DNA from 2 places in the Bradyrhizobium sp. CCBAU 65884 genome. Region 1 is predicted to be linked to the other one. Evidence: riboswitches for the same ligand, from Rfam matches in the RefSeq annotation. Region 1 holds a riboswitch; the other holds the start of a gene.
The links. Region 1 has a riboswitch for cobalamin ahead of XI03_RS02625 (ribonucleoside-diphosphate reductase subunit alpha). Riboswitches for the same ligand answer to the same signal wherever they lie in the genome.

Region 1 (5,380 bases):
CGACGGACCGACTGGGCGGTCTATGCCAAGCCGCAATTCGGCGGGGCCGAACAGGTGCTGGCTTATCTCGGCCGCTATACGCATCGCGTCGCCATCGCCATCAGTCGGCTGATCTCGCTTGCGGACGGCAAGGTGAGCTTTTCTTGGAAGGACTATCGGCAGAATCGTAAAGCCAAAGTGATGACGCTTGATGCCGATGAGTTCATGCGGCGCTTTCTCCGGCACACCCTGCCGGACGGCTTTCATCGCATCCGCCAATATGGCTTCCTCGCCAATGGCGAACGCAACGATAGAATCGCCCTCTGCCGTCAGCTCCTTGACATTCGCAATGCTCCGACTGATCAAGAAGCCGGCGATGATCCTCTCGTCAAATGCGAGATCCCCGTCTGCCCGCATTGCGGCGGCACCATGCGGCGTATCGACGTCATCCCACGAGCCCGCGCCCGCGACCAACCGTTTCGTTGTGACACGTCATGACCAGCGTCTGCACCATCCACCCGTTCCGGGATCACCTTCTCGGTGGCAACGTCCGATGTCGCCGTGGCCGCCCTCGTCACCGCTCACCCGTCAGTCATTCGGCCGCGCATCGCAGCACAGCAAATCGCTCGCGGCATCGCGCTCTCGGCCCGAGCAATGGCGCCGCTCACGTCCGATCAATATCGCGCCGACGCGCGGCGACCTCAGCCGTGCCTTCTCCGCAGTTGGACCAGCTGCACTATCGCCATATCGCTCACAACTCCGCAGCATCGTTCAATCCGGCTTCTATGAGGTCGCACGCTACGATAGCGCGAGCGGGTTAAGCCTGCCCCGCGACCTCACAGAACCCTCAAGATTCTCAAATCAATTCGAAAGAATTCCCCGAGCCAAGCCCCGGCCAGGGCGAGGGGTGGAGACTCGACGGGAAGCACTTACAGCGGACATCGCCGGGTGAAGGGATAGTCCAGACCACGAACGCCGCAAGGGTAACAGGCGACGCGATCGGATCATGAAGCGTTTCAAATCGTCCCGTCAGGCTCAACTTTTCTGTCAGTTCATGCTCAGGTCGCGAACCTTTTCCACATCCTCTCTCTCGGAGCCGTCACTGACGACTTCCGTCGTGTTTCGCGCGAGCGAGCCTTTGCGACTTGGCGCGAGATCTCCACGACAAGCGCTCGCCGAACCTTGACCTCGGGGCTGCTCCAATTCGTTAACTTGACGGCGCCGCCTTGACGAATCTCCGCGAGCGGCGCCTATATGTAGCCCGTCACGGTCTTCCATTCCCGCATCTCGTAGGATGGAAGCTAAGAGGGAACCCGGTGCGCCGGCAACGGCTATTCCGAGGCTGCCCCCGCAACTGTAAGCGGCGAGCGGTTGTCATCATGGTCACTGGCGCGACAGCGCTGGGAAGGCCGACAGCCCCAGCGACCCGCGAGCCAGGAGACCTGCCGCGACTGAACGAAAGTCCTCGGGCGGGGTGCCCCGGTGGGGCGCTTGCAGCCGGGCACATTTGCCAGCTCTCCTCGCAAGTCGTCCGCGCGGCCCCGGCGCCTAACATCGCGGGGTTGCCGATGTCGCCGTCTTACGATTTCGATCAGCGTGGTCATCTCGTCGCGCCACCGAGTGTGCGGCCGCGCCTAGCGCAGGCGAAGCCTGCGGCGCCTGAGCCGTGTCTGGTGCCCCTTTCGCCATCGCCGGCTCCGCTGCCGTGGCCCCTCGCGCCATCGCCAAAGCCGGCCGACCTCACGCTCGATCCGTCGCGCGACGACTTGTTGACGTCGTTCGGCAAGCTGACGCTGACCGACCGTTATCTGCTCGCCGGCGAAACTTACCAGGACATGTTCGGGCGGGTGTCTTGCGCTTTCGCGGACGATGTTGCGCATGCCCAACGTCTCTATGATGCGATGTCCCGGCTATGGTTCATGCCGGCCACACCGGTGCTCTCCAACGGCGGGACCACGCGCGGCCTGCCGATCTCCTGCTTCCTCAACTCGGTGGCGGACTCGCTCGAAGGCATCGTCGGTACCTGGAACGAGAACGTCTGGCTTGCTTCCAACGGCGGCGGCATCGGCACCTACTGGGGCAATGTTCGCTCGATCGGCGAGAAGGTGAAGGGCGGCGTCACTTCAGGCATCATCCCGTTCATCCACGTCATGGACGGCCTGACGCTGGCGATCAGCCAGGGCTCGTTGCGGCGCGGCTCGGCGGCGGTCTATCTCGATATCCACCATCCCGAGATCGAGGAGTTCCTCGAGATTCGCAAGGCGTCCGGCGACTTCAACCGAAAGAGCCTCAACCTGCATCACGGCGTCAACGTCACCGATGAGTTCATGCGTGCCGTGGGCGCCGGCACCGCATTCGCTCTACGGAGCCCGAAGACTAACGAGGTCGTCCGCCAGATCGATGCCCGCCAGCTGTGGCAACGCATCCTTGAGAACCGGCTCCAGACTGGCGAGCCTTATCTCTTGTTCATCGACACCGTAAACCGCGCGCTCCCCAAGCATCAGCGCGAGCTGGGCCTCAAGGTCTCGACCTCCAACCTGTGCAGCGAAATTACCCTGCCGACCGGCATCGATCATCGCGACGAGGAGCGCACCGCGGTCTGCTGTCTGTCGTCGCTCAACCTCGAGACCTGGGACCAGTGGAGTGAGGAGCCCACCTTCATCGAGGATGTCATGCGCTTCCTCGACAACGTGCTCAGCCACTTCATCACGGTGGCGCCGGACGGCATGAAGCGTGCCCGCTACGCTGCCCTGCGTGAGCGCTCCGTCGGCCTCGGCGTCATGGGCTTCCACTCTTTCCTGCAGGCCAAGGGCATTCCAATGGAAAGTGTCATGGCCAAGTCGTTCAATCTGAACATGTTCCGAAAAATCCGTCGCGACGCCGACGCGGCATCCGTGACGCTCGCGCGCGAGCGTGGTCCGTGCCCGGATGCCCTGGAACGCGGCGTGATGGCGCGTTTCAGCCATAAGATCGCGATCGCGCCGACCGCCTCGATCAGCATCATCTGCGGCGGCACCAGCGCCTGCGTCGAGCCAATCCCGGCCAACATCTACACCCATAAGACATTGTCCGGCGCCATCTCGGTGCGTAATCCGCATCTCGCCAAAGTGCTTGCGGCGAAGGGCGCCGACACTTCGGCGATGTGGCAGTCGATTATAGCACACGAAGGGTCGGTGGCCCGTCTCGACATCTTGTCGGAGCACGAGAAAGCGATCTTTCGCACCGCTTTCGAGATCGACCAGCGCTGGATCGTCGAGCTTGCCGCCGACCGCGCCCCGTTCATCTGCCAAAGCCAGTCGATCAACCTCTATCTCCCAGCCGATGTCGATAAATGGGACCTTCACATGCTGCACTGGACGGCATGGCAGTGCGGATTGAAAAGCCTCTACTACTGCCGCTCAAAGTCTATCTCGCGCGCGGCGTTCGCTGGCAAGATCGGCGACAGCGACAAGGTGGCGGCGCCGCAGCCACAGCGTACTGATTATGAGGAGTGCCTTGCATGTCAGTGATCGATCTTTCGGCCGTCGATCCGCGTACGCTGATCGGCAAGGGACGAGTGGGGCTGCTCGACGCGACCGGAACCTATGATGTCGATCGCTACGCCTGGGCTTACGAGTTCTGGAAGCGCCAGCAGCAGACCCATTGGATGGGCGAGGAGGTGCCGCTCGGCGCCGACCTCAAGGATTGGGCGTCGGACCGCGTCACGGCCAGCGAATGCGCGCTGCTCACCCAAATCTTTCGTTTCTTCACTCAGTCGGACATCGAGGTCGGGGACAACTATCTCAAGCGCTACATCCCGATCTTCCAGCCGCTCACTGTTCAGATGATGATGGCGGCCTTCAGCAACATGGAGACGGTTCATATCGACGCCTATGCGCTGCTGCTCAAGACGCTCGGCATGCCCAAGTCCGAGTTTGAGGCATTCCGCGGCTATGCCGAGATGCGCGCCAAGGCGGACTACATGCACGAGTTCGGCGTCGACAGCGTGGCCGATGTCGCTCGGACCTTGGCGATGTTCGGCGCCTTCACCGAAGGCATGGCGTTGTTCGCGAGCTTCGCCATGCTGCTCAACTTCCCGCGCCACAACAAGATGAACGGCATGGGACAGATCGTAAGCTGGTCAGTGCGCGACGAGAGTCTGCATTGTGAGGGTATCATCAAGCTGTTTCACGAATGGCACCGCGAAACCGGCGCGGTGACGCGCGCTGTCCGTGACGACATCGTCGACGTCGCCAAGACCATGGTGAAGCTGGAGGAGAACTTCGTCGATCTCGCCTTCGGCCTCGGCAAGATCGAGGGCATGCGAGCTGAGCAGATCCACGCCTACGTCCGCTATGTCGCCGACTGGCGACTGACCCAGCTGCGGATTGCCCCGGTCTTCGGCTTCTTCGAGGCCGAGGAGGGCGGATTCACCCAGCTCAAGGCGCATCCATTGCCGTGGCTTGTCGAGATTCTCAATGGTGTCGAGCACGCCAATTTCTTCGAGCAGCGCGCCACGGAGTACTCCAAGGCGGCAAGCCGCGGCAGCTGGGACGGCGAAAACGGGGTGTGGGCGGCTTTCGGCCGTATCTAGCCCATCTTTATTCATGAAGGGCCTGTGGGTGGCTGGCGAATGTGGTGTAAGCCGCCGATGGGGGGCGGCTGTTTTCAGCGGCTATGATGTGGAGGGCTCTACAACCCGAACCCGCTCGAATGCGACAGGGGACCAGAGGACTTCTCGTTCCGTGGACTCATAGCAGCCGAAGGATCATTGAAATCCCTTGGCTGCGTCCAAAAGCGCCATCAATGCGGGGCAGGGGCCCTTGCCGGCCCGGGTAGATGCGTTCAGTCTAAGGCATGGGACCTGGGGTTTTTGAGGGATGACGGTGCTGTCGATGAGCCGGGCTGAGATCGACCGGGTGCATGTGTTGCGGGACGTTGTGGCGGAACGGATTGCAGTGCGAGTGGCAGCGCAACTGCTTCGGGTCACATCGCGGCAGGCATTCCGGCTGCTGAAGGCCTATCGGATCGGAGGCCCTGCGGCACTGCTGTCGAAGAAGCGCGGGAAGCCAGCAACCGAGCCTATCCGGTGGCGTCCCGACGATCGACCGCGCCTCCGGCGGGTCGAACATAGGGCGATCAGGCCAGCCTAGCTGTCCTCTCACCGATGATATTTCTAGTGAGCGGAACCTGCGACTTGTCTATCAGGCGCCGACACCGCGAATTCGGTGAGACCCTGTGCGGGACTGCCGAGCTCGCCGTCGATCGTCGCGGACACTCCGCGGTGAGCTGCGTCATCCAACTACAACAGCGATTGTGAGAAACTTCACGATACAACCTCGGCCTGAGGCTTAGGTTAGGGTGCATCGAGTAGTGCTACGGATGTGCTGGCCCCTATTTGGTCACCACTTTGCATGTCCCG
Region 2 (5,380 bases), on a different contig from region 1:
CTTATCAGTGATGTTGCGCACGCGGAAGGTCAGGCGGGCCTGGTCGACCGCATTGAACACCGTCTTGGGGATATCGACGAAGGCGTAGACGTCGGCGACGGTATACGCCTTCATCGTCACGACATTGGCATCGGTGTTGTAGCGGTCGCCGACATGGCGGCCGGTGATGCCGAGCTCCACCGGCCAGGGCGTGAAGAAGCGCCAGGATGCACCCGCATTCGCCACGATGCGCGGCACGTTCGGCGGCGTATTGCCGGAGAACGAGCCGCCGACGAAATTGTAGTCGGCATAGCGGGCGTCGACATAGGCGATGTTGCCCCACAGACGCAGTGGATCGATCGGACGGACCGAAGCGGCGAGCTCGACGCCCTTCGACTCCTGTCGCCCGGCGATGTTGAGCGCCATGCCGCCGGCCGCGGCATAGACGTTCTTGCGCACGATGTCGTAGGCCGAGAAAGACCACTCCGCCCTGTTGTCCCAGAACAGGTGCTTGACGCCGGTCTCGTAGGTACGCGAGGTCGTCAGGTCGAGCGGCTGGGTCGGCGACAACAGGAAGCTGGTGTTCGCGGAGACGTCGGCGCCGGTCGCGTACTGGCTGAAGAAAGTCAGGCCGGGCACGGCCTCCCAAGTGTAACCGATGCGGCCCGTCACCGGCGCCCAGTCTTTCGTGAACGGGAAGCCCGCGTTCACCAGGCCGGCGGCATCCGTCGAGTTGCGATCGAGCCCGATGTGCTCGACGCGCAGGCCGCCGATCAGCGCGAAGGTCCGCGTCAGCTTCAGCCGGTCCTCGAACGACAGCGCCTCGTTGTCGATACGCGCGGTCTGCTGCTTGGTCGTGAGCAGACCGTAGAAGCCGCGGTTGGGATCGACCAGCGAGACATAATCGTTCGGGAAGTTTGCCGCGCCCGGCCTGACGAAATCGAGATAGCTCGACGACAGCGTCGTGACCAGCCGGTTGTCGAAGCCTGCGATATTCGTGTCCCAGATCAAATCGGTGATGTTGCCGACGAGGCGCTGGCTGTGCGCGACATAGAAGCGCTCGCGATACACCTGGTTGTTGGTGGAATCGAACGCTTCGACCTCGTTGTTGAACCAGCTGCGCTCGGCGCCGTAACCATAGGCCTGGCTCTTCAGCGTCAGGTCCGGCGCCAGCTTCAGCTCGAAACCGCCGCGCAGCCACACCTCCTGCGCGACGTTGCGGTTGTCGAGGACGTTGTAGTTGGTATTGAAGGTGCGGTCGTCGATCGTGACAGCCCCAAGATCAGTCCTGTTGAAGTAGTTGCCGGAGACGATCCCCGTCGTCGCGTGCGATCCACTGAAAGCGATCGGCACCAGCGGCGCGCCCCAATAGGCTTTCGAGCGATCCTCGCGATACTCGATCGCGCCCCAGATCTTGAGACTGTCCGAGATGCGATAGTTGAGCTGGCCCGACACATCGAGCATCTTAGTATTGGTGTCGTCAGCAAAGCCGTTGAGCGCCGAACGGCTGATGTCGAAGCGGTAGTCGAGGCCCTGCACATTGGTGCTGCCGCCCGAGCCGTAATGCGCGCGGAACGAGCTGAGCGAATCCCAGGAGAAATCAGCTTCGTTCCGGATCGCTCCCGTGTGCGGCTGCTTGGTCACAAAATTGATCGCCCCGCCGGCGGCGCCCTCGCCCGAGATCAGCGATGCCGGGCCCTTCAGGAATTCCACGGCTTCCAGATTGGCGGTGTCCATGATCCGCGAGGTCATGTTCTGCGGACCGATCTTGATGCCGTTGTAGAGCGTGTTGATCTGGCTGTTGGTGAAACCGCGCATCGAGAAGGCGGAAGGCTCGGCCGGATTATCGCCGGAGGTGACGCCGACCGCCCCCTGCGCCACGTCGGACACGGTGCGATAACCCTGCTCGCGCATGGTCTCCGCGGAGATCACCTCGACGGTCGCGGGCGTCTCGCGCACCGTCAGGCCGAGCCGCGAGGCGCTTTCGGCCACGGCATTGCTGTTGAGCGGCGTCGGGGGTGCCGCAGTCGGCACGGCAGGCTTCGGCATCGCTGCTGCGGTCGCCGGCCTGCGCGCTGCTGCGCGGCGCGTGCTCTGCGCCTCCCGGCCGGCAGGCTTGGCCTGCTTGCGGGATTGGGCCGGCGACACCTCGACCGGCGGCAGGGGCTCTCGGGCCTGCTGCGCCAGCGCAGCGGGCGGATCGAGAGCGGCAAAGGATGTGAGTGCCGCGGAGGCGAGCAGGAATTTTCGCGGTCGTACGATACGGATGGAAGACACGGTTTCGGGCCTCGGTATGACGTCAGTGGCACGTCACAGCGAACGAGGTCTCACCTTTTGGCCCTTCAGCCGTCCGATGAAGCCGAATGTCTGTACTCCCCGACCGACATCTTCGCGTGTGACCACGGCTGACGGCAGGTCTCCTGGCTCGCGGGTCATCACCACTTCGTCGCCTTCCCGGGACCGAGGACCCAGTGGCTTCTGACGAAGGATTATCCGCTCACAGTTGCGGGGGCAGCCACGGCGTTGGGGACAATGTCCCCGCACCGTATTCCCTTTTCATCCCCTCTCGGGGAAACCGTCGCGAGCATCTAGGATTACCATCACAACAGAGTCAATGTGCCAGTTGCGGCGTTATGGCCACAACGACCAACTTCCTTGGAGATGAGCATGGAAGGCGAGACCTTCCTCTGGTTGATACGGCACGCGCCCGTCGCGGGCGTCACAGGTACGATCCACGCGTCCGACGCGCCGGCCGATCTCAGCGATCGCGCGCAACTGGACGCTGTGCGACGGCACCTGCCACCGGATGCCGCCGGCTATGCCAGCCCGTCGCGGCGTACGGTCGAGACGGCGCGCGCGCTGGGCCTCGAACCGGAGCCCGTCAGTGAATTCCGCGAGCAGGATTTTGGTGACTGGACCGGCCATCGCCATGACGAACTCGAGGCGACCCGCGGTGAGGCCTATGCGCAGTTCTGGAGCGATCCAGCTGGCGGACGACCGCCGGGCGGCGAGAGCTTTGCGGATCAGGTCGCGCGTGTCCGGCAGGGCCTGTCGCGGATCGCAGCCGGATCGGCCACGCTCGTCGTGCATTCCGGCACCATCCGCGCCGCACTCTGCATCGCGCTGGACCTGACGCCGCAGGCGGCCTTGCGCTTCGTGGTCGATCCGCTGTCGCTGACCCGGATCGATCGCCTCCTGAGCGGCTGGCGCGTCGTCTCCGTCAATCAGCGGATCAGCTAGGACGATCCGGCACATTGGCCTGCGCAAACGTCGCCATGCCATTGTGGAGGCTGCAGGCGAGGCGCACCAGCGGCAGCGCGATGGCGGCGCCCGATCCCTCGCCGAGCCGGAGATCGAGGCTGATCAACGGCTGCACGTTCAGCGCGCGCAGCACCAGCCGATGCCCTTGCTCCGCCGATTGATGCGACGGCAGCAGGAACGGCTGGCACGACGGATTGAGACGTGCCGCCGCCAGCGCCGCCACCGATACGATGAAGCCATCGATCAATACAGGGATGCGGCGCTGCGCGGCCGCGATGATCGCACCTGAGATCGCCGCGATCTCCAGGCCGCCAACGGCGCATAGGATTTTTTCCGGCGAAGCGCCGCCAACGCCGTGACGCGCGATCGCAGCATCAATCACACGGGCCTTGTGCGCGCGCCCCGCCGCATCGATCCCGGTGCCGCTCCCCGCAATCTCTTCGGCGCTGATGCCGAGCAGGCCCGCCGCGATTGCCGCCGAGGTCGTGGTGTTGCCGATCCCCATCTCGCCGAAGATCAGGAGATCAGGATGATGGGCCGCCGCGCGCGCAACCGCGTGCTGGCCGGCCTCGAAGGCAAACCCCAGCTCGGCGGGTGCGAGAGCGGCTTCGACGCTGAAATCGCGCGTGCCGTGGCGCGGCTTGTCGGTGACGATTCCTGCCATCTCGTCCTGCGCCAGCGTGCCGGCGTCGACCACCTCCAGGCTCGAGCCAAGCTCGCGCGCCAGCACCGAGATCGCGGCGCCGCCGGCGGCGAAATTCGCCATCATCGCGATAGTCACGGCTTGCGGATAGGCCGATACGCCCTGCGCGACGATGCCGTGGTCGCCGGCGAAGATGATGATCGGCACCCGTGCCGCACGCGGCTGTTCGGTCGCCTGCAGGCCCGCAAGCTCGATTGCGAGCTGCTCGAGCCGGCCGAGCGCGCCGGTCGGTTTTGTCAGTTGCGCCTGCCGAGCGATCGCCGCCTCGCGATGGGCCGCGGAGACATCGGGGCAGTTCTGGGTGACCCATTCGGGGAGCATGCTGCCTCGCTTAACGTGCGCGCTTGAGAATGTAGCTGTCCATGATCCAGCCGTGCCGCTCGCGCGCTTCCTGCCGCGCCGCGACGATGCGCGGGCCAACCTCCGCGAGCACGCCGGACATGACGATCTGGTCGGGCATGCCGAGATAGGCGCCCCACCAGATCTGCAAGCCCGGATCGAGCGATTGAAACGCCGTGCCGCCGTCGAGCATCACCACCACGGTATCGACACCCTGCGGCCAGCTGCCTTCGCGCAAGCGCCGCCCCGTCGTGACCAGAAAGGGCTCGCCGATATCGTTGAGCGGCAGCGCATGGGCCGCGCAAAGCGCCTGGATCGAGGTAATGCCGGGCACGACCTCGATCGTCGGCAACGGATTGAGCCGTCGTGCAATGCGCAGCGAGGAGTCATAGAGCGAGGGATCGCCCCAGATCAGCAGCGCAACCTTGCCTTCGCCTTCGAGATGGTTTGCGATCGCTTTCGACCAGGTCGCGGCAACCGCATCGTGCCAATCATCCACGCCCTTGCGATAGTCAGCTTCACCAGCGTCGCGCACGGGAAGATCGAATTCGGCAATGATTGTCTTGTCGCTGGTGAGCACGTCCGCACAGATCATCCGCCTGAGATCGGCGAGATCGGACTTCGCCGTCCCCTTGCGCGGGATCAGGACGAGATCGGCGGCATTGATCGCATGAACAGCCGCGCGCGTGAGCTGGTCGGGATCGCCGCAACCGATGCCTATCAGGGAGAGCGTGAGCATCGCGAACGCGACGGGCGGCCCTGCTGGCCGCCCGTTCGCTTGTCTCTCAGGCCGCGTTGTGCAGGCGCGGGGTGACGAGGCCGGGCGCGGTGACGCCGCGCAGCGACTTCGCCAGTGCCAGCACCGCGAGATCGGCGAGCGGCTCGATCACGATGACGAGCGCATAGGACGCCGCGAACGTCGCGATGTTGGCGAGGTTGCTCATCGCAAAGCCCGAGCCATAGAGCGCCCAGAACGCCACCCAGGCGATCACGCCGGCCTGGTAGGTCGTCGAGAGCGCCAACGCCTGCCGATACTTCAAATCGACATAGGCGGTGTTGCGCGAGATGATCCGTGTGGCGATCGCCTGGATCGCGAAC

Region 2: it holds a riboswitch for cobalamin, as region 1 does, so the genes downstream of both, XI03_RS39960 (TonB-dependent receptor) here and XI03_RS02625 (ribonucleoside-diphosphate reductase subunit alpha) in region 1, are expected to answer to the same signal.

What each region holds. Positions count from the first base shown of each region.
Region 1 covers NZ_LBJU01000067.1:1,559-6,938, reverse strand. The annotation lists partial or broken gene XI03_RS02635 (IS91 family transposase) at 1-477, shown strand, start outside; partial or broken gene XI03_RS02630 (hypothetical protein) at 968-1,209, shown strand; cobalamin riboswitch at 1,230-1,443, shown strand; gene XI03_RS02625 (ribonucleoside-diphosphate reductase subunit alpha) at 1,653-3,488, shown strand; gene XI03_RS02620 (ribonucleotide-diphosphate reductase subunit beta) at 3,479-4,552, shown strand; gene XI03_RS40440 (helix-turn-helix domain-containing protein) at 4,839-5,111, shown strand.
Region 2 covers NZ_LBJU01000134.1:433,217-438,596, forward strand. The annotation lists gene XI03_RS39960 (TonB-dependent receptor) at 1-2,256, opposite strand, end outside; cobalamin riboswitch at 2,373-2,574, opposite strand; gene XI03_RS39965 (histidine phosphatase family protein) at 2,647-3,219, shown strand; gene cobT (nicotinate-nucleotide--dimethylbenzimidazole phosphoribosyltransferase) at 3,212-4,264, opposite strand; gene cobF (precorrin-6A synthase (deacetylating)) at 4,275-5,021, opposite strand; gene XI03_RS39980 (energy-coupling factor ABC transporter permease) at 5,068-5,380, opposite strand, start outside.